4 regions of the Paenibacillus hunanensis genome follow, and region 2 is predicted to be linked to each of the others. Evidence: predicted binding sites of a transcription regulator. Region 2 holds the regulator's gene; each other region holds the start of a gene.
The links. Region 2 encodes Rex, which represses fermentation and respiration genes when NADH is low (regulators of the CRP and FNR family bind a similar motif). Its sites were predicted from a motif close to TTGTGAAATATTTCACAA; they were not measured.

Region 1: qoxA (cytochrome aa3 quinol oxidase subunit II) is a predicted target of Rex. The motif match lies at 4,985-5,002, and genes of this name have one in related genera.
Region 3: SK066_RS11020 (cytochrome ubiquinol oxidase subunit I) is a predicted target of Rex. The motif match lies at 2,576-2,593, and genes of this name have one in related genera.
Region 4: SK066_RS02965 (formate/nitrite transporter family protein) is a predicted target of Rex. The motif match lies at 5,169-5,186, and genes of this name have one in related genera.

The regions. Positions count from the first base shown of each region.
Region 1 is NZ_CP139194.1:4,896,987-4,905,145, reverse strand. It holds gene SK066_RS19865 (carbohydrate ABC transporter permease) at 1-332, shown strand, start outside; gene SK066_RS19860 (ABC transporter substrate-binding protein) at 481-2,166, shown strand; gene SK066_RS19855 (GH1 family beta-glucosidase) at 3,043-4,389, shown strand; gene SK066_RS19850 (hypothetical protein) at 4,573-4,845, shown strand; gene qoxA (cytochrome aa3 quinol oxidase subunit II) at 5,160-6,095, shown strand; gene SK066_RS19840 (cbb3-type cytochrome c oxidase subunit I) at 6,276-8,159, shown strand, end outside.
Region 2 is NZ_CP139194.1:2,324,586-2,332,744, reverse strand. It holds gene SK066_RS09545 (hypothetical protein) at 1-341, opposite strand, end outside; T-box leader at 471-702, shown strand; gene SK066_RS09540 (2-isopropylmalate synthase) at 981-2,531, shown strand; gene SK066_RS09535 (cell wall elongation regulator TseB-like domain-containing protein) at 3,028-3,561, opposite strand; gene SK066_RS09530 (amidohydrolase) at 3,592-4,899, opposite strand; gene SK066_RS09525 (redox-sensing transcriptional repressor Rex) at 4,880-5,539, opposite strand; gene dinG (ATP-dependent DNA helicase DinG) at 5,536-8,159, opposite strand, start outside.
Region 3 is NZ_CP139194.1:2,705,763-2,713,921, forward strand. It holds gene SK066_RS11010 (LrgB family protein) at 1-375, shown strand, start outside; gene SK066_RS11015 (ZIP family metal transporter) at 1,361-2,191, opposite strand; gene SK066_RS11020 (cytochrome ubiquinol oxidase subunit I) at 2,723-4,138, shown strand; gene cydB (cytochrome d ubiquinol oxidase subunit II) at 4,125-5,141, shown strand; gene cydD (thiol reductant ABC exporter subunit CydD) at 5,392-7,326, shown strand; gene cydC (thiol reductant ABC exporter subunit CydC) at 7,323-8,159, shown strand, end outside.
Region 4 is NZ_CP139194.1:748,765-756,923, forward strand. It holds gene SK066_RS02940 (FecCD family ABC transporter permease) at 1-11, shown strand, start outside; gene SK066_RS02945 (FecCD family ABC transporter permease) at 8-1,033, shown strand; gene SK066_RS02950 (ABC transporter ATP-binding protein) at 1,256-2,122, shown strand; gene SK066_RS02955 (FAD-dependent oxidoreductase) at 2,957-4,318, shown strand; gene SK066_RS02960 (hypothetical protein) at 4,629-4,958, opposite strand; gene SK066_RS02965 (formate/nitrite transporter family protein) at 5,343-6,242, shown strand; gene SK066_RS02970 (ATP-binding response regulator) at 6,745-7,968, shown strand.

The DNA.
Region 1 (8,159 bases), 2.6 Mb from region 2:
TCATTTTACCGCTTTGTAAGCCCGTACTGGCAACAATTGCTTTGTTCCTGGCGGTCGGTCAATGGAATGCCTGGTTTGATACGTATCTGTACAATGCAAGCTCGCCGCAATGGACAACGTTGCAGTATGAGCTGATGAAGGTGCTACAGCAGAGTACACAGCAAAGCGGTGCGGTCAATGCGAATGATATGGCCAAGCAAATGGCAAGCATTTCGCCAGAATCGATTCGGATGGCGATCACAATCGTCGTTACCGTGCCAATCCTCATTGTGTATCCATTCTTGCAGAAGTATTTTGTAAGTGGGATGACACTGGGTGCTGTCAAAGCATAAATCGGTTGGACGCATTCAGCTGAGCCGTATCCTAATCCAAGTAGATTTGAAAAAAGTATCATCGTAATCAACAGCTATGTGGCGACGCCTATGTCGCCTTAGCATATAGAGATGGAGTGCAACCACTGAAATCAAAGGGGGCTTTTGAATGGCTGGTAAATGGTTAAAACGCATCATGATCCCATTGTCGGTTGTCTCGCTTGCAACAGCAACCGCCTGCGGAGGCAGCAGTGATCCAACACAAACGGAAACATCGGACGTATCTACACCGATTACGATTTCCTTCTTCGGCTCGGATGCAAGTCCGACCTGGAACAATATGAAGGATGACGTAGGTCAAGCGATCACGAAGGCGACCAATGTGACGATTAATGCCGAGTACGATGTGAGCGGCGGTGGTACACAGAAAATCGCCTTGATGACCGCTTCCGGCGAGTATCCAGATACCATTTTCCCAAAAGGTTCGATTACCAAGCTAGTTGAAGCGGGGGCATTGATCGACCTGACCGATCTGATCAACAAATATGGTCCTAATATCAAAAAAGTATACGGTAACGATCTGTCCCGTCTCCAATACAGCAAAGACGATCCGTCCATCTACGTCATTCCAACGAATGCAGGCGTAGGCGAAGCAAAATTCGATGCTGGTGGCGGCTTCGAAGTACAGCATCAGGTAATGAAAGAACTCGGCTATCCAAAGATCAAAACGGTAAAAGACTTCGAAAACGTACTGAAAGAGTACAAAGAGAAGCATCCAACGATCAATGGACAACCAACGATCCCGCTCACATTGAACGCAGATGATTGGAAAATTATGATTACAGTAACGAACCCGGCATTCCTTGCGACAGGTGCACCGGATGACGGCGAATTCTACATTAATCCAGAAACATATGAAGCACAGCTGCACTACAAGCGTCCAGAGGAAAAAGAATATTTCCGCTGGTTGAACCATATGTATAATGAAGGTCTGCTGGATCCAGAAACCTTTACACAGAAAAATGACCAGTATCTGTCCAAAATCGCCAGCGGTCGTGTGCTGGGTCTGATCGATCAGGATTGGGACTATCAGCAGGCAGAAAATTCGCTGAAAACATCGGGCATGTCAGAGCGCACATACGGACATTATCCATTACAGCTGGATGATTCGACGAAGGATCGTTCCTTCCAGGATATCGGCCCACCAGTTGGCTATGGTATCGGTATTACGACATCTGCCAAAGACCCGATTCGCATCATCAAGTTCCTGGACTGGATGGCTTCCGATGAAGCACAGGTGCTGAACAACTGGGGGATCGAAGGCAAGCACTATGAAGTGAAGGATGGCAAGCGTGTCATTCCAGCAGATGTTCAGGAACGTAAAATCAATGACAATACGAACTTCACTAAAGAATCCGGTATCGGCATGTACAACTTCTCTGTTCACTACGGAGATAGTGTGAAGGATTCGACAGGTAACTACTATACAACTAACTTCCCTGAGCAAATCCTGGCAAGCTACAGTCAACCAGAAAAAGATGCGCTCAAGGCATACGGAGCAACGACATGGAAAGACCTGTTCCCATCCAAAGACGAATTCCCGGTTAAAGCATGGGGCGCAGCCTACAATCTGCCATCCCCAGATGACCCAAGCTACAATGTAGCCTATCAAAAATCCCAGGATATCGTCCGCAAACGCATCCCAGAAGCGATTCTGGCAAAACCAGACCAATTCGACAGCATCTACGATCAAATGGTTTCTGAGCTGAGCACGGACGAAATGAAGAAGATGGAAGCAAGCTACAGCGAACTGATCAAAAATACAGTCGAGCTGTGGGGAACGAATAAAAAATAATATTTCCCGGGAATTACCCAGATGTAGTTGAGAGTTGAACGAGTATAATATGTGGTTATGTAATTATGAAGTTAAGCAGAATTAAGTATTAGGAAAAGGGAGCGCATAGTAGCGTTCCTTTTTCTTTTGTTGCTAAGTATGGATTGTTTGAATACATAATTTTAATCAGCTGTTATGAGTAAAAATCTTTCGGTGTAGAGCATCAAGCACTCCGGAAAGGAATAAGGGGACGGACTCCCGTCTCACGCAGGAAGGGACTTGGGAGATGGAGTGAAATGTGAACTCCTGCGCTCAAAAGTCGTCCTTTCCCCTTATTTCCTTCCCTCCGTTGCGTAAGGTTACGTTCATACGAGTGCTGATGTATAGCCTACTTTGGCTTTCTTATTGGACAGACTATGGAATTAAAGATTTGAATGCAAGATCTGAAGGCTTAAGTTTTATATACATAGCAGATAATGCATAACCAATAAGTCGATATAGAAAAGTACGAATTCAGACTTTTCGAAGTGAATAATTTTTGATGAGAGAGTCTAAATTTATATTTTAATCAAGAGCACAGTATGTCACGCCAAGCACAGAACGGAGGAAAGGAAATAAGGGGAAAGGACGATTTTGGAGGGGCGGGAATCTACAATTAACTCTTAATCCAGTAGATTCCCGCGGCTCCACCTGAGTCCGTCCCCTTATTCCTTGCCGGAGTGGATATCCCTAAGCCCAGCATAATATTTCATATACCATATCAACTTCTTAATTTTCCGCACCCAGAAACATAAGTTACAGCCTACCGCCCCACCACAAGATAAACTATGATGTAAGCGTACACACTACTATGCCACAAAATTCACAAACTACATACTTTTCAGGAGGTACTACCACATGACTATTTTCCAATTCCCGAAGGATTTCCGCTGGGGTGCAGCTACAGCTTCGTATCAGATTGAGGGCGCTTATCAGGAAGGCGGGCGTGGGCTGTCGATATGGGATACGTTTGCTCATACACCGGGCAAGGTGTTTGATGGGCATAATGGGAATATTGCTACAGACAGCTATCATCGGTATGAAGAGGATATTGCTCTAATGAAGGAACTCGGTATTGATACGTATCGGTTTTCGATTGCATGGCCGCGGATTATTCCAGATGGAGATGGGGAGATCAATCGGGAAGGGATCGACTTTTATCATCGTTTTGTCGATAAGCTGCTGGAGGCAGGGATTGAGCCGTTTTGTACGCTGTATCACTGGGATCTACCACAGGCGCTACAGGATGTAGGCGGTTGGGAGAATCGGCGCACAATCGATGCCTTTGTTAAATATGCGGAGGTCATGTTCCGTGAATTTACAGGTAAAATCAAGTTCTGGCTTACGTTCAATGAGCCGTGGTGTATTGCGTTTTTATCGAATCTGGAAGGCAAGCATGCGCCGGGGAATACCGATTTGCAAATTGCGCTGAATGTAGGTCACAATCTGCTCGTTGCGCATGGACATGCGGTTAAGCTATTCCGTGAGATCAGTCCGGTAGATGGACAGATCGGAATTGCACCGAATGTGGCATGGGCAGTTCCTTACAGCAAGAGTGCAGAGGATCGCGCTGCCTGCAATCGTAATATTGAAGTGTATGCAGACTGGTTCCTTGATCCAGTGTATAAAGGAAGCTATCCAGCATCACTGTACAACTGGTTCCAGCAAGCTGGAGCTACACCACCTGTGCAGGAGGGCGATATGGAGATCATTCAGCAGCCGATTGATCTGATCGGAATCAATTACTATCATCCGACAGTGAATCGCTACAATCCAGAAGCAGGCTATCTGCACAGCGAGCCGATCGATATGGGACTGTTCAAAACCGATATCGGCTGGCCGATCGATTCGGTTGGTTTATACGACGTGATCCATTACCTGCAAAAATACGGCAATATCGATATTTATATTACGGAAAACGGCGCTTGCATTAACGATGGGCCAGAAAATGGCATTGTGAATGACTCCATGCGTATCAGCTACTTACAGCAGCATATCGCTCAGGTGCATCGCGTTATCAATGATGGTATCCATTTAAAAGGATACATGGCGTGGTCGCTGATGGACAATTTTGAATGGGCAGAGGGCTACCGGATGCGCTTTGGACTGATTCATGTCGATTTCCGCACACAGGTACGTACGCCGAAGGAAAGCTTCTACTGGTATCAAAATGTTATCCGTAACAACTGGATGGAGACGCGCTAATTTCCGTACTCTTTCTATTGAAGCAGCGCGCTATAAAATATAAATGTGACGTAGCGAATCAAAAGCTTCCTTTTGTGGTAATAAGTCGTATAGTACTTCTGCCTGGTACGCCAGACCAATCGATGGAATGATTCAGGTAGACATCACAGCAATACGACTATCCGGGAAAGGGGAGTGGACTTCGTGGCTACCAAATCTAGAGGCCCGAGTGGTAATAACTCGGCACAAAACACATATGGACTGAGTAAAATGCTGACTGTAGTCGCATGGCTGTGCTGCGCGGCAGGGATTCTGCTGATCGTGCTGAATCTGCAACCATTTAACGACAACAACCTTGGACTGATGATCGGTGTAGGCTGTTTAGCTGCCTTTGCCTTCATTTATTCGCTCGCCAAATGGCTTGGCTCGATGCAGGCACGCAGCGATGAAGGTAAGGATGGGATTAAGGACGATTAGGATGATCGTCTGCTAGCCGTTTGCCATTCCAATGGGGGTAAAGACAGCTAGACAGCGAGCATTTTAAAATTAAGGCTCCTTTAAGAATAATTCTTAAAGGGGCTTTTTTACGAAGTAAAAATATGTTAATCTTTAAATAATGTGAAAACATTCACTTCTGCCTGCTAATAAATTGACAGATTTGTTAACAAGCCAAAAAAAACTGAAATTTACACCTTCTATGGATACGCAAAAAGGACACTTAGTGTTAACATAGGAATGTGTGGTTTCAACATTATGAACGTCATGAGCGTTAAGTGAGAAAGGGGATCAAGATGAGCAAAAAACCAGGTTCGCGCCTTATGTTCTGGGTTGTTCTGGTTGTGACGGTGTTGTCGCTGGCTCTGACGGTTTGGGCGTTGTTTGCTGGTTCTAGCAACTATGCTGTTCTTAACCCGAAAGGACCGATTGCAGAAGGACAACGCGATGTCATTATCATTTCTACGATTCTGACAGCGATCGTTATCGTACCGACAACCATACTGACCTTTGTTATTGTATGGAGATACCGTGACAAGCCGGGCAGAAAGGCTAAGTACGATCCAGATTTCAACCACAGCAATGTGCTGGAGTCTATCTGGTGGGGTATTCCGATCGTCGTTATTGCTGTGCTCGGTATCGTGACTGTACGTTATACGTACGCACTCGAGCCTTCCGTGGCCATTAAGTCTGACAAACAGCCTGTTGTTATTCAAGCCGTTTCGATGGACTGGAAATGGGCATTTTTCTATCCGGAGGAAGGAATTGCAGCTGTGAATACACTGACTATTCCTGAAGACCGACCTATTCGCTTCGAACTGACTTCCGATGCTCCGATGAACTCCTTCTGGATTCCTCAGCTTGGTGGACAGATTTATACCATGTCTGGTATGGCGATGAACCTGTATTTGCAGGCAGATCATACAGGCAAGTACTACGGCTCCGGTGCTAACTTTAGTGGTGAGCACTTTGGTGCGATGAACTTTGATGTGAATGCAGTGACTGAATCCGATTATGAAGCATGGGTAAACAAGGTGAAAACCGAATCCCAGCCGATGACGATGGATACGTATCAGTCGCTTGCGATCCCAGGTACAGCGGACAAGCAGTATTTTTCGGCATTCCCGGAGAATTTGTTCCAACAACTGGTGACACAATATCTGCCTGGCGGTTTGTCTGAAAGTCGTCAACCGGTACACACTACGCCTGAAACACAAATGGACGGCAAGTAAATCGGTTGAGTTTCTGTCGTAGGGATGGTATGCGCCGCATACATCCACGTTGTAAGTATGAATCGAGTCGGGAGAGCTTCTCCCGACATTCGTGCTGTATTCAAATGGTATTCATGCAATGCCACCATACATGCCAGCATGATGCTGTGCATGGACCAAGAAAGTGAAAGGAGCTCAACGATGCTTGAAAATCTTAAACAGTTTGCATCCGAGTTTTTTGTTACTGGCGATCCGTTGATCTATGGTGCAGACGTATCCATTGGATTAGTAACCATTGCCATCGTTGCCGGATTGACCTATTTCAAAAAGTGGAAATGGCTCTGGCGCAACTGGTTGACTACGGTTGACCACAAAAAAATCGGTATCATGTACATTCTGGCTGCGATCATTATGATGTTCCGCGGCGGCGTCGATGCGCTCATGATGCGGACTCAGTTGGCAATTCCGAACTTTGAGTTCCTGCATCCAGAACACTATAATCAGGTATTTACGACACACGGTGTTGTTATGATCCTGTTTATGGCGATGCCATTTATGTTCGGTTTGTTTAACGTTGTTGTACCGCTACAGATCGGTGCGCGTGACGTTGCGTTCCCTTATTTGAACTCCCTCAGCTTCTGGCTGTTCTTCCTGGGCGCAATGCTGTTCAACCTGTCCTTCGTTATCGGCGGTTCGCCGGATGCGGGCTGGCTGAGCTATCCACCGCTGTCCGAGCTACAATTTAACCCTGGACCAGGACAAAACTTCTATATCTGGGGTATCCAGATTTCCGGTATTGGTTCCCTGGCAACAGGTATCAACTTCCTTGTAACGATCATTAAAATGCGTGCACCAGGCATGACAATGATGAAAATGCCGATGTTCACATGGTCGGTATTTGCAACTTGTGTAATCATCATTTTTGCATTCCCAATTTTGACAGTTACACTGGCACTGCTGTTCCTCGACCGTTTCGGAGGAGGACACTTCTTCACCCTTGACGGTGGCGGTAATCCGATGATGTATATCAACTTGATATGGATGTGGGGTCACCCAGAGGTATATATCGTTATCTTGCCGGCGTTCGGTATTTTCTCCGAAGTCGTCAGCGTGTTCTCACGCAAAAAGCTGTTCGGTTACACCTCGATGGTATTTGCGATGATGATCATCGCGTTCGTCTCCTTCTTCACATGGGCTCACCACTTCTTCACAATGGGCTCCGGTGCGGACGTTAACGCCTTCTTCGCATTGTCCACGATGTTGATCGCAATCCCGACAGGGGTTAAAATCTTCAACTGGCTGTTTACGATGTATCGTGGACGAATTCGCTTCGATCTGCCGATGCTATGGACAGTAGCGTTTATTCCGGCGTTTATCGTTGGTGGTATGACAGGGGTTCTGCTCGCGGTTGCGCCTGCTGATTTCCAGTACCATAACAGTTACTTCCTGATTGCCCACTTCCACCAGGTTCTGATCGGTGGGGTTGTGTTCGGTTACTTTGCCGGCATGTACTACTGGTGGCCAAAAATGTTCGGTTTCAAGCTGAACGAAACGCTGGGTAGATGGTCATTCTGGTTCTGGAACATCGGTTTCTACGTATGTTTCATGCCACAATACCTGCTCGGTCTGATGGGTATGACTCGTCGTGTAAGTACATTTGACTGGGATACAGGCTGGGGCCCACTGAACGTCGTTTCGACGGTTGGTGCGTACCTGATGGGTATTGCCTTCATTCTGCAAGCCGTTCAAATTGCGTATAGCTTCAAATATCGTGAAAAAGATACAACTGGCGACATGTGGGATGCTCATACACTTGAGTGGACAATCCCGTCCCCAGCTCCAGAATACAACTTTGCCATTACTCCGGTAGTGGACAGCAGAGATCCATTATGGGTCGACAAGCAGCGTCGTGCTGCGGGTAAGCTTCCTCAAAAGGATGCCAAACCAAAATACGAACCAATTCATATGCCTAGCAACTCGGGTATCCCGATTGTATTTTCTACTTTCTTCTTCATTGCGGGCTTTGGCTTCACCTTCCACTGGGTGTGGATGGGAGTTCTTGGACTCGCCGGCGTACTTGCGTGT
Region 2 (8,159 bases):
CCACCATCAATGACAGGCACGATCATTAAAGGAACAATCAGATCATGCCGTTGTATAGGCTCACTTAGAAAAAACAATAGATCATCCTTTTTCGCTTCAACGACATTCCCTGTAAAAAAAATCTGCTTTCCTTTTCGCCTCGGTTCATTATTCATAACCAAATAAGAATCCTCCACCAAAATCTCTTCTAAATCATCAAACTCCAGCATACCTTTAAAGCTATATTCACTCTTTAAACGAAAACAATTCAAAAATACATCAATTGCTTCCTTTTGCCCCAATACTTGTACCTTCTTCAAACTCGCAAAATCATATTCCATATATCCATGAGAGTCCGCCATTTGTATAACCTAACCTCCTTTCTACCATTTCATTCAAGAAATATAATTTGTATTTTTAAAATAAAACACTTGCTTTCTCATAAAATATTATGCTACATTATGTAACAAATTTACACAGCTGGAACATAATCAAATGCAATGAGTAGAAGAAGTACGAATGAGGATTCTTTCAGAGAGCCGCTGGTTGGTGAGAAGCGGTAGTGGAATCATTCCGAACTGGTCTATGAGCAGCCGCCTGATATGTAGGGTGAGCCGGGTTCCCCCGTTATAGGGATAGATGGTGTTCGCCATCGAATGAGCTGAATCGCTGCAAGCTGGCGATTAACTAGAGTGGTACCGCGGGTTATGCCCCGTCTCTATTATGGAGACGGGGCTTTTTGCTGTCCATATTCCGGATGTGGATAGGCTCGCTTGATATACATGGGTAGCATGACTACCTTACATCCAGATCGAACCCACATGTAAAAGCACATAACGAAGTAATAATGCATCGCATTGGATTCGGGCCCGATTCCTGCGTAAGACTTATTTTTGATGTCCCTTTCCCCTTCTTACTATGCGAGCGATGGCTGACGAGCCAGTGCAAGCAGATCGCAAGCAGGCGAGCATCATTCAATCTAAATCTGGGAGGAATATGAGATGAATCGAAATATTATTGTATTGGATACAACGTTGCGTGATGGTGAACAGGTACCTGGAGCACGAATGAATTTGCAGCAGAAGCTGGCTTTTGCCAAGCAGCTCGAGCGTTTACAGGTGGATATGATCGAAGCGGGCTTCCCTGCTTCCTCGCGTGGTGACTTTGAAGCGGTTCAGCAAATTGCTCGCACCGCTGGTCAGCAGATGTCGATCACCGCGCTGGCGCGTGCGGTCAAAGCCGATATTGATGCCGTATATGAGAGTATTCGCGATGCTCATCAGCCGTTCATCCATATTGTACTGGGAACCTCTAACGTTCACGTCGAGAAAAAGTTTAATCGTTCGCGTGATGCCGTTATGCAAATGGGTGTGGATGCGGTTCGCTATGCACGTACGCTGATGCCGGATGTGCAATATTCCACAGAGGATGCATCACGCTCGGAGTTCGAATATCTGTGGCAAACGATTGAAGCGGTCGTTCGTGCAGGGGCAACGATTATTAATGTGCCAGATACAGTAGGCTATGCAGAGCCAGAGGAATTCGGTCATCTGATCTCCAGCATCAATGATCGCCTGAAAAATCTGGATGATCGAGTCATGCTGAGCGTCCATTGTCATAATGATCTGGGTCTGGCTACTGCCAATACGCTGAGTGCGATTCGTGCAGGCGCGCAAAAGGTAGAATGTACGATTAACGGACTTGGCGAGCGTGCCGGTAACACATCGCTCGAAGAAGTCGTGATGGCATTAAAAGTACGTGAGGAACGTTACCAGTGCAGCACGCGCATTCGCACAGAAGAAATTATGAATACGTCTCGCTTGCTGACGCATTTGACCGGTCTGGATGTACAGGTGAACAAGGCGATTACAGGCGAAAATGCCTTTGCCCACTCCTCCGGTATTCACCAGGACGGCTTGCTGAAGGATAAAAATGTGTACGAGATCATGTCGCCCGAGCAAGTCGGTGCTGGTGAAATGGAGCTGGTGTTGACCGCGCGCTCAGGTCGTCACGCTTTTAAAAATGCAATGGCACGACTGGGCTATACTGCCAATGATCCTGAACAGCTGGAAGTCTGGTTTGCGCGCTTCCTCGAACTGGCTGATCGTAAAAAAGAAGTGTATGACCATGATCTGTTCTTTTTGCTGAATGATACTGAGGAGCAGGAGCAGATTACGTCTCCATTGTACGAGCTGGATCATTTTCAGGTGATTAGTGGTGGCTTGCAGCCAACCGCAACGGTACAACTGAAAAAAGGCGGCGTGCTGCATACCGGCAGCGCGATTGGCGATGGCCCGATCGATGCGTTGTATAGTGCAATTTTCTCGCTGACTGGCGTAGAAGCTACACTCAAGCATTACAAAATCAACAGCATTTCAAGCGGTCAGGAAGCGATTGGACGCGTTCATATTCAGCTCCAGCATGAAGGTCAGCTGTATACAGGCAGAGCGATGGATACGGATGTGATCAAAGCGAGTGGTCTGGCATTTTTGAACGGAATTAATGCGATCTTACTGGCTACTGCTGAATCGGGCGAGCCTGCAAGAGTTTAAGGAACATCATTTATACTGGTGACCATTCGTTTGTAAACTGTTTATAGTCCATGGGGCTTTTAGTTCGGTTATAGCCTATATGGTTTTTAGAGTTAGTTTGATTGGTGCGTATATCAATTCGTAAGCCGGTGCATAAGTAGGCTTATGAAATACCTCAATTAAAACAAGCCAACCTATTCAGCACGGATGAATATACAGATGACAGGTGGCTGATAGTAGCTGATAATTGTATATTTCTAGTACAATTTAAACTTGTACTACTTCTATCTTTATCGCTAACTATGCCATATGAATGAATGTGAATATCTCCTTATATCTCTTGCTTAACCAACAAAAACAACCGACTGGAGAAACGATACTCGTCTCTCCAGTCGGTTGTTTTTTACTGTTTAACTTACTTGGTGCAGTACACTATAGTTTGACAGCTGACAGATGAAGCTTATCGCCACCTTTTCGCTCAACCTTCATGCACAACTTTAGATGTATCTGATTGGTATTACGGCGTAAGCGTGTTTGGCAGCTGCATTGGGCCGCCTAGCTTCGTACCGTCACGGAAGTTATAAAATACATAGTAGTAATGATCGCCTGACTTGGCAAATACCTGCCAGGCATATTTGCCGTTATACGAGCCCGGGATTGAGCGTACAACCTCAGCGCCGGGAAGATCCTTTTGCAATAGCTCTCCTGCCCGTTGCTCGGTGATTGTACCTGCTGTCTGCTCCGTATGCACCGCATTAATGCCTGTAGCTGGAGTACCGTCAGTGTTGAACTTCACCCAGACCATTACATTTTGATTTTGCTCATTACTACCTTGAATGACCCAGTAAATGGAAGTATCGTTCCACACCGACTTGTAGCTATGTGTGACCGATGTCAACTTGGCATTTTGCTGGGCGATCTCAAGAGCAGTCTGCTCCTGGCTCCACGGCTTGGCCATTACATGAACGTAGAACTGATTCACGCCGAGCACGATCAGTCCGAGAATCGTGATAATGATCGCAATCCATTTGCCTGTTCCCAAATTTCGCAAGACACGCCATCCTTTCTAATCTGTTGCAAGTCAGCGTGTGAGCAAGCCTTCAAAGGCCGACTGCGCTTCACGACGGATTTTCTCCTCGTCCAGCGTCAGCGATACGCCATCCTTGATTACCTGTTTGCCATCTACCCATACATGCAGTACATCCTTAGCGCTTGCAGAGTACACAGTATGGGAAATAAAGTCTGTGAATGGCAGGAAATGTGGCTGATCGATATTCAGCGATGTGATATCGGCTTTCATACCCACTTCAAAGCTGCCTGTGTTATCGAGGAATACCGATTTGGCACCATATTCTGTACCCATACGCAGCGCCTCTGTTGCAGGTACGGCTGTTGGATCACCAGATACACCTTTATGAATCAGGGCAGCCAGACGCATTTCTTCGAACATATCCAGGTTGTTATTGCTTGCCGGGCCATCCGTTCCGAGGGATACAACGATTCCTGCTTTCAGCAGATCCGGCACTCGTGCTACACCGCTTGCCAGCTTGAGGTTACTACCTGGATTGTGGGAAATGGTCGCTTTGTGCTTCGCTAGCACTTCAATTTCCTCATCATTCAAATGAACCGCATGCGCAAGCAGCGTTGGACGTGTGAACACGCCCAGCTTTTCCAGATGAGCAACTGGACGCAAACCGTAGTCACGTACATTTTGCTCCACCTCAGCGATCGTCTCGGACATATGTGTATGCAGCGGCACATCCAGATCATGTGCTGCCTGTACAAAGCGTTCGATAAATTGTGGCGGGCACGTATACGGCGCATGTGGAGACATCATTGTCGTAATACGTCCATCTGCCTTACCATGCCAATCACGTACGAATTGAGTCGCCTGATTCAGCTTCTCGGTTTGCTCTTCCTCCGAGCACAGACCGATAACACCACGCATCAGCACAGCTCTCATACCGGATTGCTCAACAACCTCAGCGACACGCTCCGAACGATCATACATATCGAGGAATGTCGTTGTACCGCCTTTGAGCATTTCCAGTACAGACAGTGCTGTTCCGATGTATACATCGTCACTTGTGAATTTGGCTTCCATCGGCCACATTTTCTCTTGCAGCCATACCTGCAATGCCAGATCATCACCATAGCCGCGCAGCAGTGACATCGCTGCATGACCGTGACTGTTGACCAGACCTGGAATGAAGAATTGATGACGTCCATCGACAACGACTACATCCTCTTCTACCTGCGGCTCTTCTTCACCAATATAAGTAATCAGATCGTCCTCAATCACCATATGACCGTGCAGCACAGGCTTCGGTCCATTCAGAACGGCAAAAATACCGTTTTTAATCATCCATTTACTCGGAGAGTTGTTCATTGACTTCTAATTCCTTTCCGTCTTCAAGATAGTAAGCCAGACTGAGCAAATCGGTTGTAAAATCTGCTGTATGCACACGCACATGCGGTGGTGTTCTCAAAATAATCGGTGCAAAATTCAAAATCGCTTCAATACCTGCTTCAACCAGCTGATCCGCCACATGCTGTGCTTCTGTATTCGGTACGGTAATGATGCCGACACGGATACCTTTCGCTTGAATCGTCTCTGCCAGATCGCTCATCGGCTTGACGGTCAGTGTGTTGATCTTCGTGCCCACCTTCGGCTCATAGGAATCGAATACAGCGACAATCTTCATCGTCTCCTGTAAATAGGCATTGTAGTTTGATAAGGCATGCCCCAGATTACCTGCTCCGATCAGCGCCACATTAATCTGCTGATCCAGCTTGAGAATATGACGAATCTTCTCGATCAGATACGATACATCATAACCGATACCTTTACGTCCAAAATCGCCAAAATAGGCTAGATCCTTGCGGATTTGCGCTGGATTCAGATCCAGCTTTTGTCCCAGCTCCTGAGAGGATACTGTCGGCACCTCACGGGCATGAAGCTCATTCAGATATCTTAGATAGACAGGTAATCTTCGCACGACGGCTTCAGATATTTTTTCGGATTTCATGCTTGCTCCCCCTCTTGATTTGCAGCTTCCGTCTCCTGTGGCCGGTCACTCAACCATTCGGCAATACGGGGAATCATTTGACGGGTGTACATATGCTCCATTTTGGGGCCTGGCAGAGAATACAGGAAGTGTCTGCCGTAATAGGCCTCAATTACCCGCGTATCATAAATAAGCACGATCCCTCGATCATTTGCCGTCCGGACAAGTCGCCCAAAGCCCTGTTTGAATCGGATAACTGCCTGTGGCACAGATAATTTCATGAATGGATTTTTCTTTTCCCTTTTGAGCCGTTCGCTTTTCGCTTCAACGAGCGGATGGTTCGGCGGCTGGAAAGGTAGTCTTACGATCGCAAGACAGGTCAATGCTTCACCTGGAATATCGACGCCTTCCCAGAAGCTACTCGTTCCGAGCAATACCGATGCCGGATGCTCCTGAAAGCGGCGGGTCAGCTTCGTACGACTGCCACCATCTACTCCCTGACCGAAAACTGCAATCTCGCTAGTAGATAATTTCTCCTTCAGCGGCTCATACACCTGCCTGAGCATCCGATAGGATGTAAATAGCACCAGCATTCGTCCGCGTGTCGCCTGTGCAGACTCTGCCAGTGACTCCACCAGCATTGATACAAAATGCTCATCACCGACGCTTCCCTTCAAGGTTGGAAAGTCGCGCGGAATGAGCACGAGCGATTGCTCACGATAATTAAATGGCGATTCCAGCATGACCGTATTCAGCTTGCCCTGCTGCTCGGCTTCCTTAAGTCCTAGCTGCTCGATCATATACTGGAAGTTTTTATCGATCGATAATGTGGCTGAGGTCAGAATAATACTTTTCTTTTTATCGAAAAAGTGCTCCTTGAGCTGCTCACTCACATCTACCGGTACAGCGTACATCTGTAGCGATTTGCTGCGATAGCTTGCATTCGCTTCATACCAGTATACCGTATCCGTGCTGTCCAGCTTCACAAAATGACGCAGATCGTCGCGCACACCGCCCAGATCCTTAAATAGACCTGTTACATCCGTCACCAGACCATCGGTATCCACAATATCGTCAGAATCCTTGATCTTACCCATAATATGCTCACCCTGACGGATGATCTGGCTAAGCGCAATATGAATACGATTCTCTAGCTCGGTAATCTGTGCCCATTCTTCCGGCTTTTTATCCGGTAGCAATCGTAAGGTAAACTGAGCGGCTTCCCCTGGTCCAGCATCGCTGCGCTGCGGCAAAAGCGCAAACAGCAGCTCGTTCAGCTTGTCCCAGTCTTCCTTCACATCTGCCAGCTCAGGATACAGATTATCGATCGCAATCGCCCATTCCATCGCTCGTTCACTACCCGACGAGCCAAGCTGCTGACGCAATACAGCGAGCTGTCCATTTTTGCTATCCTTGAACAGACGCAGCAGTGGATGAACCAATGTGAAATATTTCATGTGCATCCCCAGATGCTTACCAGCCACATCCTCCAGATGATGGGCCTCGTCGATTACTAGTCGTTCATAGCCTGGCAGCAGCTGATGCCCTGCCTTAATATCGGTAAACAGCTTGGAATGATTCGTAATGACCACATCTGCTGCACCTGCTTCATGCTTGGCACGATGATAATAGCACTGCTTGAACCACGGACACGCACGTCCCAGACAGGAGTCGGTATCACTTGCTACCGTTTCCCAGAAGTCGCCACCACGGTTACCCATGTTCAGTTCCTCATCATCACCGGTTTCTGTAGCGGTCAGCCAGACGATCATCTGTGCTGCAATTAGCACATCTTCTTTAGGACTCTGAAATTCCTTTGTATTTATTTTATGCTCAAATTTGCGTAGACACAAATAATGCTGTCTTCCTTTAAATACCGCTGCTCGAAAAGCGAATGGAATCACCTTTGTTAACAGCGGTACATCTCGCTCACGTAGCTGCTCCTGCAAATTGATCGTATGCGTGCTGAGCATCACGCGTTCATTCGTTTTGACACTATGATAAATGGAAGGTAATAAATAACCAAGCGATTTGCCGGTACCTGTTCCTGCCTCGATCAGCAAATGCTTCTCATCGGTCAGCGCCTGAATGACCTCGTCAAACATATGATTTTGCGCGGTACGCTCTTCATAGTCTGGCAGCAGATTACGCAGATTATCCTTCACCTGCTCGATAAATTGCTCAAATGATGTATCCTCAAGCGGCATAGTGCCGCGCTCATCCGCTGCGGACGGAATATCGATCCAGTCGCCTACCTTCAGCGCCAGCTGACGATAAAAGCGATGACTGTCCAGATCCTGCGCAGGCTGTGCCTCACGCTGCATCCGTACCCCGTCAAAATACCAGCCCAGATCGCTATCCTGATTATCAAATAGCTCGGATAGTCGCTGCACCGTAATTAAAGGCAATCCGTCCAGCTCTTCCAGACATTTTAAAAATACATGTGCTGTTGCCAGCGCGTCGCTATCTGCCTGGTGTGGACGGTCATGCTGAAAACCAAGCGAGCTGCTCACCATACTGAGCTGGTAGCTTGGCAAATTCGGGAAGAAAATACGCAACAAGTCCATCGTATCCAGCACTCTGCCCGTAAACGGCAAATAGCCGGTACGATCCAGCGCGCGTTGCAGAAAGCCGAGATCAA
Region 3 (8,159 bases), 380 kb from region 2:
AGCGGCATGCTGCTTGCGCTAATGCTGGGCTTTAGCCGCTCGTTTATTTTGTCTGTGGTGCCGAAGTCAGTAACGACACCTGTCGCAATTCAGATTGTGAATCATCTAGGTGGGGATTCGTCTTTAACCTCGGTGTTTGTAATGATTGCGGGCTTTACGGGTGCAGTTGTCGGTTTATCGGTGCTAAAGTGGTTCCGGATTCATCATGTGATCGGGAGTGGTATTGCGCTGGGTAGTGCAAGCCATGCTCTCGGAACGGCGAAGGCACTGGAGATTGGGGAGCGTGCGTCCTCACTAAGCTCGATTGCAATGACGATTAGTGCGATTGTGGCATCGGTGATTGCGCCGCTGGTCGTATGGTTAGTCTTTCATTGATAAGATACGGTCGTTGATGCAATGTGAGGCTTGATGGAAATGATTAAATATGGGAGATCCATGATTGGGATTTGTTTGGCGTTTATATGCTTGATAACATACACCACCTCTGTTAAGGAATAAGCGACTGTGATTTGATAGAATCCTAAGAATATACAGAGTAGAAGTAAGGGGAGATTCCTGGGTTTGAAAGCAGTAAGATTAGGCTTCAAAGCAACAGGATATTTTGCTGAGCTAGAATCATTTTTGATTGAATCCCATGTTAGGAAATCACCAATATCTTAAGTGATCTATTTATCTTATTTCCTCCGATTGCGTGCTTTTTGCAATAATGAGTTATATTGCACGTCTGTTCTAACTTTTAGGACATTTGCTGTAGTTTGAATTTTCTTTGTTATAGGATCTTATGCTAGAGTAGTATAAAGTAGAGCAATGAATTTACTTACGTTGCTCTTAAAATAGCTCATGATGAATTCTATACATGACTTGAGCCTCATAAACATACACAAAAAATAAATAGCCTTCGATCTCGCATATTCATTTGGCGACATCGAAGGCTATTCATCTTATCTATACGCTATTTACTAAACAGTGCATGGGTATGAGTTAAATCATATATGAGCTAAATCATGTAATACAACTCATATGTATGCGAAACGCAGGTAACGAAGGGAAGGAAATAAGGGGAAAGGGCGACTTTTGAGCACGGGAATCTACATTCCCTCCTACTCCGTAGATTCCTGTGCGATACGGGAGCCCGTCCCCTTATTCCTTCCCGTAGTGGTGCATCTCCTACAACCGATGTTTACATACACCGCCAGTAAAATATATCTTCGTACATTTAAAACAGCATACTATAGTTAATTCTGATTCACTACCGCGCTAAAACATACATAATTTGATACTGATACTGATACTGATACTGATACTGATACTGATACGTTTAAATTGTAATCAAACTAAACTACAATTCCATATACTCGTCTTATCCCAACGCCACGTCCAATACCATCATCACGGTAAATCCGATCATCAGGCTCATAGAAGCGAGGTCTTTATTACCGTTTTCCTGAGAGCCTGGAATGACTTCTTCGGCAACGACGAAGATCATAGCACCAGCGGCAAAGCAGAGGGCGTAAGGTAATAACGGGGTAACAAGTGTAACAGCGAGAACCCCGATCACGGCGGCGATCGGTTCGACCATACCGGATAGCTGACCGTAGAAAAAGGCTTTACGACGGCTCATGCCTTCGCCACGCAAAGGCATCGATACGGCGAGTCCCTCAGGGAAGTTTTGAATGCCGATACCGATAGCCAGCGCGATAGCTGCGGCTAGGGATTGACCGGAGGTGCCATTGGCGACTGCACCGAAGGCGACGCCAACTGCTAAGCCTTCCGGAATATTATGTAGTGTAATCGCAAAGACGAGCAGGGTGCTACGACGTCGGTTACGCGTCCCCATACCCTCTGGCGCATGTCCGTCAGTCGTCGGATGCAGTGTAGGATGGAGGTGGGGAATCACTTTATCCGCTGTCCACAGAAACAACCCACCCAGCATAAAGCCGATCGCTGCTGGAATCCAGCCGGGGAGCGAGCTGTTTTGCTCTGCCATTTCCAGTGCAGGCGCGATCAGCGACCAGAAGCTGGCGGCGATCATCACACCTCCGGCAAAGCCGAGCATACTATCGAATACCTTCTGATTCAGCTTTTTTGATGTGAATACTAATGCTGCTCCCACTGCTGTCATTCCCCATGTAAACAGAGTAGCAAGAAAAGCCTGAAGCATCGGCGACATGCCTGTAAAGAATTCAACCATATGTACAATCACACCCCTGTCCTTTGACTAAAAGTAATGGCTCATTGCAAATAGATTGGCTGTGTAAAAAGGCAGTCTGGCGGTCTATACCACAGCTATAATGAGCAATAGTTTTTCTGCGATAAGCAACCTCAATTTGCCGTAGCTGCTCTAGTTTACCTGTTCCATCCTATATATGTATACATTATAAAATAAAACCTCCATACCCATTACACCTCTCATTATACTCTGAAAACCTCTCGCCATCGTAGCAGAGATTTAACCATTTATTGGATGCTCGATCATGTTCGGTTTCTTAGCTAAAATACCTGCAAACGCTCTCCAACGGTAAATTTGTGACTTCAATCACTTTTTGTCACTTTTTGTTTGATTTTTAGATATATTTAGTGATAAAAATCACAATCGGCGAGTAACATTTTTGCGAAACTAGGAATAGATTTTGGAGGGCGGCAGTATACATACAGGATTCATGCTTGGGACCGCAAACCAGATAGCTTACTCAATAATTTAGGGGAGAAAGGACGTATTCGTATGGATGTTATTATGTTGTCACGCATTCAATATGCGCTTACAACGGTGTTTCACTTTTTCTTCGTTCCGGTATCGATCGGTCTTGTACTGCTCGTAGCCTTACTGGAAACGATGTATGTGATCACGAAGAATGAAGAGTACAAGGTATTGACAAAGTTTTGGGGGAAGCTGTTTTTGATTAACTTTGCCGTTGGGGTAGTAACCGGGATTTTACAAGAGTTCCAGTTTGGGATGAACTGGTCGAACTATTCACGCTTTGTCGGAGACGTGTTCGGCGCTCCGCTAGCGGTAGAAGCATTGCTTGCTTTCTTTATGGAATCGACCTTTATTGGACTATGGATTTTCGGCTGGGAACGTTTATCCAAAAAGGTACATCTGGCGTGTATATGGCTCGTCGCCCTTGGAACGATGCTGTCGGCGCTATGGATTCTAGCAGCCAATTCATTTATGCAGCATCCAGTCGGCTTCCAGATGAACAATGGACGTGCGGAAATGAATGATTTTCTGGCGCTGCTCACCAATGGACAGCTGCTGGTGGAATTCCCGCATACCGTGTTTGGTGCGTATTTGACCGGTGCATTTCTTATGGCAGGGGTGAGCGCGTATAAGTTGCTGCGCCGTAAGGATGTACAGTTGTTCCGTAAATCGTTCAAAATCAGCATCATCGTGGGAGTGATCTCATCGCTGATCGTTGCTTTTAGCGGTCACGATCAAGCGCAATATCTGGTGCAAACACAGCCGATGAAGATGGCAGCCGCTGAGGGTATCTGGCAAACGACACCGGAAAAGGCACCATGGATGTTATTTGGTGGTATCGATACGGACAGTCGGAGCAATAGCTATGAAGTGAATTTTCCACTCAACGGATTATTAAGCTATCTATCCTATGGACAATTCACCGGCTCTGTTACCGGTATGAATGAGCTACAGGCACAATATGAGCAAAAATATGGAGCTGGCGATTATATTCCTCCGGTGAAAACGACCTTTTGGAGCTTCCGCTTTATGGTTGCAGGTGGTGGATTATTGATCCTGCTATCGCTGTATGGAGCATTGATGCTGGCGCGTCGCAAAATGGACAGCATGCCACGCTGGTATCTGTGGGCGATGACGTATGCAATTGCATTGCCGTTCATCTCTAATACGACAGGCTGGTTAATGACGGAGGTTGGACGTCAGCCGTGGTCAGTATTTGGCTTGATGACCACAGCGGATAGTATATCGCCGAACGTATCGGCTGGCTCGGTATTATTTTCGATCATTACATTTACGCTCATCTATTCAGTGCTTGGTGCGGTAATGGTGTACCTATTCGTGAAGGTGATCAAAAAAGGGCCACGAGATGAGCAAACCCATCATGATCATCACGGGAATGATCCATTCGAAATGGAGGAATTGAAGCATGCTGTCTCTTAATGAGCTCTGGTTTGTATTAATCGCTGTGCTGTTTGTCGGCTTCTTCTTTTTGGAAGGCTTTGACTTTGGTGTAGGCATGTCCACGCGCCTGGTGGCACGCACAGATGGGGAGAAGCGACTGCTGATCAATTCGATTGGCCCATTCTGGGATGGTAATGAGGTGTGGTTGCTGACTGCGGGCGGTGCCATGTTTGCGGCTTTTCCAAACTGGTATGCTACGCTGTTTAGCGGATTTTACATTCCATTTGTCGTGCTACTACTGGCACTGATCGCGCGTGGGGTCGCCTTTGAATTCCGTGGTAAAGTCGGCCATCGGACATGGACAGCGGTATGGGATTGGTGCATTTTCCTCGGAAGTCTGCTGCCGCCGCTCTTATTCGGGGTTGCCTTTGCAACAATGCTCAAAGGACTACCGATTGATAGCGACATGCAGATGTACGCGGGCTTCTTCGATGTGATCAATCCGTATTCGCTCGTTGCTGGCTTAACAACGGTCGTGCTCTGTCTGCTGCATGGATTAATGTTCTCTGCATTACGCACAACGGGACAGCTGCGTGAGCGTGCTCATGCACTGGCACATAAGCTGATGATTCCGCTGGCGGTGTTATTCGTGCTAACGGCTGTACTGACAGCGGTATATACAGATGCATTCCGTGTGCGTGGAGCGGTATTAATCGCGATGGCAGCGGTAGGCGTGGTGTTATTCGTACTGGCAGGCTATTTTATTTCCAAACGTCGTGAAGGCTGGGCTTTTGGCATGACAGGTGGACTGATTGCGCTGGCGATCTCGGGTATATTTGTTGCTCTGTTCCCACGCGTGATGGTGAGTTCACTTGGAGCAGCGTACGATCTGACGGTATACAATGCTGCTTCTGGGCCATATTCACTCAAAGTCATGACGATTGTGGCGCTAACGCTATTGCCATTCGTACTTGGTTATCAGATCTGGAGTTATTTTGTATTCCACAAGCGTCTGAATGAAAAGACACATCTGGAATACTAGGCAGTTAGAGATGGGATTGTAAGTAGGTGGGCTGGCAAATTGTAACGTATCGATAACCGTTGAAGGATTGGAAAATGGGCAATTTTCATGCCAGTAGATCAATGGATGGAACCCTAACCAATGACTTGTCTATACGCAATGTAGCTATAACGACGTACCACATGAATGAAGATATATCACAAGAAATAAAGTGCTATATCAAGTGAAGATCAAACAGATAAAGTAAAAATATAAAGGGAGCTGGAGCGGTATGGGCAAGGATTTATGGAAGCTAGCGGGCATCAGACCGGTGATGGTCATAACCGCTGCGCTGACGATCGTACAGACGATTGTGATTGTGATGCAATCGGTGTGGCTGGCGCAGGCGGTAAGTGGATTGTTTTCCGGTGATACGATTCAAAGCCAGCTCGGTCATATCGGTGGTTTTGGATGTGCGCTGATTGCTCGTCAGCTCTTGTCCATGCTGCTGCAAAAGCTCGCTTATGATTTTGCCGAGCGAACGGGACAGCAGCTACGGAGGGCGCTAATTGATAAGCTATTTGCGCTTGGCCCACGATATGCGATGGGACAGGGGACAGGCAATCTGGTCACACTCGTACGTGAAGGCATTGGTAAATATCGCACGTATTTGGAGCTGATCCTTCCACGGATGCTGTCCAATGGGCTAACGCCGCTTTTAATCGGATTGTATGTGCTTCGGTTAGACTGGCTGTCGGCAATCATTTTAGGACTGGTATTTCCAATTCTTATTGCGTTTATGATCCTGCTTGGACTGGCAGCACAAAAGCAAATGGATCGGCAATGGGCAACCTATCGCGTATTATCGAATCATTTTGTTGATTCGTTACGCGGGCTGGAGACACTTCGCTTTCTCGGTCGCAGTCGCGCGCATGCAGCGACAATCGGGCGTACAAGCGAACAATATCGCAAAGCAACGATCGGTTCGATGCGTGTAGCCTTTCTGTCTTCATTTGCACTCGATTTCTTCACGATGCTCTCGGTTGCATTTGTAGCTGTAAGTCTCGGTTTGAGACTTGTACATGGTGAAATGCTGCTGGAGCCAGCATTGACGATTCTGATTCTGGCACCTGAATTTTTCGTGCCGATTCGTTCATTAGGTGCTGATTATCATGCAACGATGGATGGTAAGGAGGCAGGCGAGGAAATTCAGCGTATTATGCAGCAACCGATACCGGGGCAGTCGCTTGAGCATCCTGCCACATGCAGTGAATCGACTACTATCATAAGGGATGCGTCATCAGACGCTACCCTATGGAATGAGGCAAGCACACTAATCATTCAAGGTGTATCGATCCACTATGGACAGGACTCAGATATGAGCTTAACACGGGCTACACATCGATCAGAGCCTTCTATTTCAGCAAATAAAGCGCCTCTTCATGAACAGCATCTTCCAGAGCAAGCTGTACAAGCTACCCATCAATCAGCTAATACAATCCAATCCGGTACTTTACCTGTTTTAAAGGATCAATACACCGCATTATCAAATGTATCCTTCACCTGGCAGGGCTATGGCAAAATTGGCATTATCGGTGCAAGTGGAGCAGGCAAGTCAACACTGATCGATCTGCTGGCAGGCTTTCTTGTCCCCCATGAAGGTACAGCTAGCTGGCATCATACACAGGGATATGGAGGAGCGCTGCATTATACAAGCTGGCGTACAGGAGCAGCCTATATTCCGCAGCATCCGTATCTATTCAGCGGTACATTACGCGATAATATTGCGCTATATGAACCGCAGGCGACAGACATAGAAGTGCTTGAAGCCATGCAGCGTGCAGGTCTGGGTAAGCTGCTTCAATCGTTACCACAGGGTCTGAACGAGCAGGTCGGTGAAGGTGGACGCATGCTGAGTGGTGGACAGGAGCAACGCGTTGCTCTCGCACGAGCCTTGCTTGGGCAACGACATGTACTTTTACTGGATGAGCCAACTGCACATCTGGATATCGAAACCGAGTATGAGCTGAAGCAGACGATGTTGCCTTTATTTGCGAATAAGCTCGTCTTACTCGCTACGCATCGACTGCACTGGATGACCGATATGGATTGGATTATCGTGATGGATCAAGGACGGATCGTAGAGCAAGGCACGCATGCAGGATTATTGCAGCAGGGTGGCTTGTATTGTAGCTGGATGAATGAACAATGGGAGGGGAGCGCATGAGTCGTAGCGGCTGGATTATTCCGTATATCAAACAAAATAGCCTGCGCTTCGCTGGCATTATCGCGCTCGCAGCACTTACATTACTATGTGCATCCATGCTTACGTTCACGTCGGGATATCTGATCTCAAAAGCTTCATTACGTCCAGAAAATATACTGATGCTATATGTACCGATCGTAGGCGTGCGCACATTCGGTATTGCTCGTTCCGTACTGCGTTATGTGGAGCGTCTGCTCGCTCACAGTGCGGTATTACGTGTGCTATCTGCTATGCGTGTACGCCTGTATGATCAGTTGGAGCCGCATGCGCTGCGATTACGCGGTCAATATCGTACAGGAGACTTGCTCGGCGTTATGTCCGACGATCTGGAATCACTGCAAAATGTGTATGTACGCACCATTTTCCCAGCCATAGCGGCATTGATCGTTTATGGTGTGCTGATTGGTTTGTTAGGCTGGTTTGATCCCGTCTTTGCAGGTATGATCGCGCTCTATGTATTGGTACTGGTAGCCGTTGTTCCTTTTGGCTCCTTATACATCAGTCGTAAATGGCAACAGCAGCTCAAGCAGAAGCAAGCGAAGCTATACAGCCAGCTTACAGATAGTGTGATGGGGCTGGGTGATCTACTCATTAGCGGCCGACAGCATGAATTTGCCGAGCGCTACGCCGAACAAGAACGTGATGCAGCTCATTATGAGCGTAAGCTGAGTCGACATAAACGGTATACTGCCCTCGTACTACAAACGGTCGTTGGCCTCATCGTTGCACAAACGGCAGTCTGGGCAACCGGACAGGTGGCAAGTCGCAGCATGGAGGCAACATTGCTGGCTGCC
Region 4 (8,159 bases), 1.6 Mb from region 2:
ATAATCTGTGAATGAAGCTGTATTTCACCGTAAACGGACACTGCGCACGCTGATTACATTGATCATACTGGTATTGACCGCCTTTGCAGTGCTGCTGATCAGTATGAATACAGGCTTTACGAAAATGTCGCCACTTGAGGTCTTACGTACATTATTTGGCGGCGGAACACCTCGCGACGAGCTGGTGCTATTCCAGTTCCGCTTGCCGCGTATTGTGATTGCACTGCTGGTCGGTATGGGCTTAGCGGTAGCAGGGGCAATCCTGCAAGGTGTATCGCGTAATGCACTGGCAGATCCCGGTATTCTCGGTATTAACTCTGGTGCTGGCCTTGCGGTCGTATTGTTCGTAGTAACGAATCCGATGCGCGAGTCCGCATCCCCGATGCTGCTACCCGTACTAGCCTTGGTCGGTGCCTTTGCTGCTGCCGCAGGCATTTACCTGATGGCTTATAAAAAGAACAAGGGCATCTCGTCCTCACGTTTGGTGCTATCCGGTATTGCGATGGCAACCGGGATCAATGCACTGATGATTGTGCTCACGCTACAGCTGGACCCCAATGAATTCAACTTCATTGCAACCTGGCAGGCAGGAAGCATCTGGGGAAGTAACTGGAAGTTTGTCGTTGCCTTACTGCCGTGGATCATCGTATTGCTACCCGCGGCACTATGGAAGGCAAGGCAAATGAACGTCTTCTCCCTTGGAGATGATACAGCGACTGGACTTGGTTCGTATCTGAATCGTCAGCGCCTACTGCTGCTGGTGATTGCGGTAGCACTAAGTGCAGCCTGTGTTGCAGTCAGTGGAGGCATCGGCTTTGTTGGACTGCTGGGGCCGCATATCGCTCGGCGACTGGTTGGACCACGATATGAGCATGTGATTCCGGTCAGTGCATTGATCGGCGGCGTACTGTTGCTGGTAGCCGATCTGATCGGGCGTACGTTGATGGACAACTCGGAAATTCCAGCAGGCGTTATGGTTGCGATCATCGGTGGGCCGTACTTCCTGTACCTGCTCGCTCGTTCGCGCACCTAGTCGGCTGGTACACATGATGGAACGATATTTACGTTGAAAATAACTACCGTAGCTAACGCTACGGAATGAACTCATACAATTCATGCTACACATCGCAAGCTAAACTCGAAACACGTCGTAAGCAAAACAATAACAATGATGGTGAGTCTGGCGAATCACGCCGCTAATTATGATATGCAGCTATACCGATACGGATGGGCTGCCTGAAAGGGATGGGTAAATATGGTGCGTTTGATGACTTCCAAACTGGATATTGCTTATGAGGATCGTTTGATTGTAGAGGATCTGAACATTCAGATTCCACAGGGACGTATTACAGCACTTGTGGGTGCGAATGGCTCTGGTAAATCAACGATTTTGAAAACGATGGCACGTATTATGCAGCCGAAAAATGGTTCTGTGCTGCTGGACGGTAAATCGATTCACAAGCAATCGACACGCGAGGTTGCCAAACAGCTCGCTATTTTACCGCAAACGCCAACCGCACCGGAAGGCTTGACCGTAACCGAGCTCGTATCGTATGGTCGTTTCCCATATCAGAAGGGCTTTGGCTCGATGAAGGCAGAGGATAAGGAAAAGATCGCCTGGGCGATGGAAGCAACAGGCATGATCGATTTCCATGATCGTCCGATCGATCAACTATCTGGTGGTCAGCGCCAGCGTGCATGGATTGCCATGTCACTGGCACAGGATACAGATATTCTGTTCCTGGATGAGCCAACAACGTATCTGGATATGGCGCATCAGCTGGAAGTATTGCAATTGCTAGAGAAGCTGAATGCAACGTCCGGTCGTACGATCATCATGGTTGTACATGATCTGAACCATGCGTCTCGCTACGCGCATCATATGATCGCGATCAAGAAGGGCAAAGCAATCGCAGAAGGCTCACCAACTGAAGTTATGACATGTGATGTGCTACGTGATGTATTCGGCATCGAAGCAGATATTATCGTCGATCCACGTAGTGGCGTACCATTGTGCCTACCATATGCGCTCGAAGGTCATACACATGAAGCCGTACAGGCAGAGCAGAAGGTACAGCAGGTTCGCCAGCAAGCACCGATTCTGCAAGCCGTTCGTAACTGATCGCAAGCAGAACAGCAAGGATCAGTTGATTGCAAAAGCATCAATACGGAAGTATCAATACTCAAGTAGCAAGGCGAAGTCTATTGCTGAATATTTATTACTATTGTATGTTTCGCTTCTATTAGAACGATATATAAATACAACGTTATGTAAAGAGCCACAGTCGATACGATTGTGGCTCTTTTGCTATGTTTTTTGTTTGAGGTGAGAGCTATATATAGAACAATAGCAGCAACAAAGGTGTATTTTAATGGCGGATAGATCAGATTCCACGCATCCTCATTTCAGGCTATGCACTTTCTCATATTACAGTTGTGAAAATATGAACAAAGTATGAACATCCATATAACCTATTGCATTGTGACAAAAATCACAATATAATAATCACATAAGGTGAAAACATTCACAAACCAATCGTTTCCACCATACCCCAATCGGTAACGCTTATCGTCATCCAGCAGAATCATCCTCATATGCTTCGATGTAGATGACGTAGCCATTGCCAATCATACAGACAGAATCGTTCTTGCTAATGAGCCGAACGATAAGGTAGCAAACGACAGCATTGAAGGATGCTCAAGTAGAAGCAGCAGTAAGAAGGGATCAACTGGCTCCAGGTAAATGTAGACCCTGTAGACCAGATCCGATTCACAGAAGTAGACGAGTCGCTTCAAGCATCAACCGTAGTCGTTTCGCATTATTACGAATGTGAATGTATTCACTAAGTTGTCTGCCCATTCCGCAACGATGCGTGATGGAGCAATGAACTGCTGCACATGTCGGAATGGATAACAGGCTTTACACAAATATAGAACCACACAGGAGGAAGAAATCATGAAAGTAGCTGTTATTGGATGTACACACGCAGGAACCGCCGCCATCGTCAACACCGCTAAGCTGTACCCGGATGCTGAGATTACCGTTTACGAGCGTAACGATAATATTTCGTTCTTATCTTGCGGTATTGCACTGTATGTAGGTGGAGTCGTCGAGGATGCACAGGGACTGTTCTATTCGTCGCCACAGCAACTGGCCGAGCTAGGTGTAACGACCAAAATGCTGCATGAAGTGACCTCCGTCGATACCGATGCCAAAACATTAACCGCACGCAATCTGAACACAGGTGAAGTGCTGACCGATACATTTGACAAATTAATCGTAACGACTGGATCGTGGCCAATCATTCCGAAGTTCGAAGGCATCGAGCTAAACAATATCGTCCTGTCGAAAAACTTCAATCACTCCAATACGATCATCGAAAAAGCGAAAACCGCACGCAACATCGTCGTTGTCGGCGCAGGCTATATCGGTGTCGAGCTGGTCGAAGCGTTCCAGATGAATGGTAAACAGGTGACTCTGATCGACGCAGAGGATCGCATTTTGAGCAAATATCTCGATCCAGAATTCACTGCACGTACCGAGCAAACATTGACCGAGCAAGGAATTCAACTGGCGCTGAACGAGAAGGTTGTACGCTTTGAAGGTGAGAATGGCAATGTGACGACCGTTGTTACCGACCGTGGTGAGCATACTGCGGATATGGTTATTCTGTGCATCGGCTTCCGTCCACAAACCGAGCTGCTTGCCGGACAGGTCGACATGCTGCCGAACGGTGCGATCATCGTCGATAAATACATGCAAACAAGCAAGAAGGACGTATACGCTGCGGGCGATAGCTGCGCGATCTACTACAACCCAACAGGTCAGCACGCCTATATCCCACTCGCAACGAATGCAGTTCGTATGGGTACACTGGTCGCACGCAATCTGGTGCAGCCAACTACTGAATATATGGGCACACAGGGCACATCCGGTATCAAAATCTACGAAGACAATATCGCGGCAACCGGTATGACCGAAACTGCTGCGCGTCTGGCTGGACTGGATGTAGAAGCATCGACAATCGAGGATAACTATCGTCCAGAGTTTATGCCTACGCATGAGAAAGTAACCTTGAAGGTCGTCTACGAGAAAACAAGCCGCCGCATTCTGGGAGCCCAGATCATGTCGCACGCTGACCTGACCCAGTCGATCAATACGATCTCGGTATTCATTCAAGCTGGCATGACCGTCGATCAGCTCGCCTTTGTCGACTTCTTCTTCCAGCCGCACTATAACAAACCGTGGAACTACCTGAATAGCGTAGGTCTGCAAGCATTGCCTCCAGTGGCTGTGAAGGAGCCTGTGAACGCGTAAGGGACGTAACGTTCGGGTGTAGATGAGTTTTGAGGTAGATGAATTGGAGTTTTAAAGATGGCAATTGCTGTACAGGAAATAGAAGTGAAAGAACTAGATCAGGTTGCGATGACGAAGTTGCTGTACTTGAATCCACGTTACACATGCTGGATGAAGATAGACATATGTGTTCAGAATGTTTGATATAAACGAAAGCCTACTTGCGGTTTGGATGCAAGTAGGCTTTTTATTTTTTTGGAGCTCATGTGTCTTTTTTGGTGAAATAAAGAAATGTGTCCTACTATACTTTATTAGCTGAGCAGAAAGGAAGTTAACCAATAAATACAATAGCATCTTCGCGTTGAAATGCCTTTGGTAGATTGGTTTGTAGAAGATGGATTCTCGATAGCATTTGTTCTCGTACATCATCTTTTATATGTTCATCCACCCAGCTTAGTAATACATCTAACTCATGGATGAAGCAATCAGCCTCTGTTTTTGTCAGATCAATTCCGTATTGAATGTTAATAATCCACTCTGTATGTATAGATTCAATAGCAGGAAGCCAATACGTTTCGAATGAACGCTGTCCAGCGACTGGAATCGTGAACAGTTGTTCAAATTCATTCTGTGGATCTAAAATAATTGCTGAAACAGCCATAGGATAGTACCTCCATTATTCGAATTTTTGATGTCTATCATCAGAAGTTGAGCATTAAATGATCATATTTTTTGCAAAGTTAGTCTTTAATTTCTAGAAATATAATAATTTCATTTTCCCACAGCTATAACCACACTTCACATCCGAATATTAAAAATGAAAATTCAAATATTTAAAATAATTCCCTCCTTCACCCTCTCAACGTGATATTTGTTACTTTTTTCACAAAGTCAATCTATTAAAATTGAAATATGCAAATAACCGCTGATTACAGGCGAAAATAAAGTGAATTCCTGCTGTATCGATAGATATCGAAGACAAGCATGCTTCTGTCTAGGTCTCCTTCATCCAGCAATGAATTCCTCAAAGGAGAGAACCTTCATTATGGCTTATTACAAACCGCAGCAGATCGCGCTCAACACCATTGATACAGGTGTGACCAAGGCGCGCTCTAGCTGGACGCAGATGCTGGTGCTGGGTTTTTTGGCAGGTGCATTTATTGCGCTTGGTTTCTTGCTGGATATTCGGGTGATTGCTAGTATGCCGGAGGAATGGGGGAGCTTTGCTAATTTTGTGGGCGCTTCGTTATTCCCGGTAGGTCTGATTCTCGTGCTTGTTGCTGGGGGAGAGCTACTAACGGGCAATATGATGGCAGTGCCGCTGGCGCGCATGGCGGGGCGTATTCGTACGCTGGAGGTGGTACGTAATCTGTTTGCGATCACGATCGCGAACCTACTGGGCGCGTTATTCGTTGCTTATTTCTTTGGACATGTGGTTGGAATGACAGAGACGGGGCCTTATCTTGCGAAGACGGTCGAGATGGCAGGGCATAAGCTGGAGGGAAGCTTTCTGCAAATGTTTATATCCGGTATTGGCTGTAACTGGCTTGTAGCGCTGGCAGTCTGGTTATCCTACAGTGCGGACAATATTAGCGGCAAAGTGCTAGGCATCTGGTTCCCAACGATGGCGTTCGTCGCTATCGGATTCCAGCACGTTGTAGCGAATATGTTCCTGATCCCGGCTGCGATCTTCGCTGGATACTATTCATGGGGACAGTACGCGATGAACTTTGTTCCGGTATGGCTTGGTAATCTGACAGGTGGTGCATTGTTCGTCGCCTGTGCTTATTTTACAGCGTATATTCGTCCTATGAGAGCAGGAACGGCTCCAGCTTCACCAGCAGATCACACGAATCATACAACGCAGCCAGAACCTGCTGTACAGCCAGGAACAGGCGCTGCTGTAGCACTGCCGCTTCAGCATAGCGAGCAGGCGCATGTGTGAGCGAAAACTATAGTTCCTCTTCCATAACTCCTCTTTCATAAATGGAAGGGAGCATGTGCAGGACTAGGGAAGGTGCTGTAGGTTGGAATCGTATCATCTACATGTTGAATGTACTGAGTACCACATAGTAAACACTGAACACTAAATGCTGGGTACCAAATGCTGAATACTAAATACTAAATACCAAAGCACCTTCTACTGAGATATTAGACGACTCACATCTACTAATATTCAGCGCAAGGTGCTTTTTTTGTAGCTAAATTGGGGAATACTAGTTGTAGCACGGATTACATATCATAAGCATTGCTATGTGATCATATCTAAATCTACACTTAGAAGCAGAAGCAGAAGCAGAAGCAGAAGCAGAAGCAGAAGCAGAAGCAATAGCTTGTAAAATAGACGAAACCAGACAGCCACCTCCCAGTATTCAGTCTCGTTTCAAAATATGATGATCGGGTAATAAATGGATTGATGTGTCGCAGAACGAATCAAGAGGTGCAGTATGGAAAAGTTGAATGAATATAAGTGGAATGAAATGATCCAAAAACAAAACGAGATGGAGCAGGAGCTACGGCAGCTTCAGCAGCAGCTTGCCAGCGAACAGCAGGCACGCCAGCAGGCGGAGCAGTCTGCTGAGAATAAGTCGCGCTTCATCGCCATGCTGAGCCATGAGATTCGTACACCGATGAATGGAATTTTGTCCATGAGCGAGCTGCTACGCAATACGAGTCTGGATGAGGAGCAGCAGGGCTATCTTCATGTGCTGCATACGAGCAGTGAATCGCTGATGGCACTTGTGAACAATTTGCTCGATATTGGCAAGATTGAAGCAGGGAAAATGAAGCTTGCACGCGACCCGTTTGATCTGATCAACACGATGGAGGATTTGACGTATGCGCTGGCACCACGCGCCTTTGAAAAAGGTGTGCAGGTGCATTTGAATGTACATTCAGATATTCCGCTATTCGTGATCGGCGATGCGCTCAAGGTGCGTCAGATCATTATGAATCTGCTGCAAAATGCGATCAAATTTACGGAAAAAGGCGATATTAGTGTATCGCTATTTATGTTGCCGAATGATGATCTCGACCGATTAACGGTAAAGGTATCTGTAGAAGATACAGGCATCGGTATTCCACCGGAGCGTCTGAACGATATTTTCAAAATGTATGAGCAAATGCATGAGCAGAGCGAGCATATGCACCAGGGCACCGGGCTTGGACTGGCGATCTGTAAGCAGCTCACTGAGCTGATGGGTGGCACGATTCAAGCGGAAAGTCTGGATGGTGTGGGTACCTCGGTTAGTATTACGCTGGAATTTGAACGGTATACCGATCTACCATCGATTCCATTTAAGGACAATGTGCTGCATGATTTGCGAATTTTGTTGCTGGAGCACAATGCGATCTGTCGTGGATTGATTCATGACATGCTGGTGGAATGGGGCGCGCATGTAACGATTGCAGATGATATGGATGAGCGTTTCTTTGATGAGCTGTATCATCATGATTATGATCTGGTGCTGGTCGATCTGGATATGCTGGATCGCGAGCGCTGGATACGCGAGCGGACGAAGATTCAGAAGCAGCAGCTATTCCTGCTTGCTCCGCTGGGTGAAAAGGTCGAGGGCGAATTCCGCGATACCTTCGAGACGGTGATCACGAAGCCAATCCGTAAAATTCATTTGCTCAATAGCATTCTGGCGCTACAGCAAGGACATCGTTAAAAGATATGGACATCTTATGATCCTAACGTACACGAATGATCCGAATATACACATGAGCTATTTGTACAAAATAGACTAAAAATGACCTGCCTGCTGGCGGGTCATTTGTTTATCTATATGATGGATTGAATTATGTATACGATAGCGACAGGAATTAAGCTGAAAATAGACAAAATGAAATCCGCCATGTC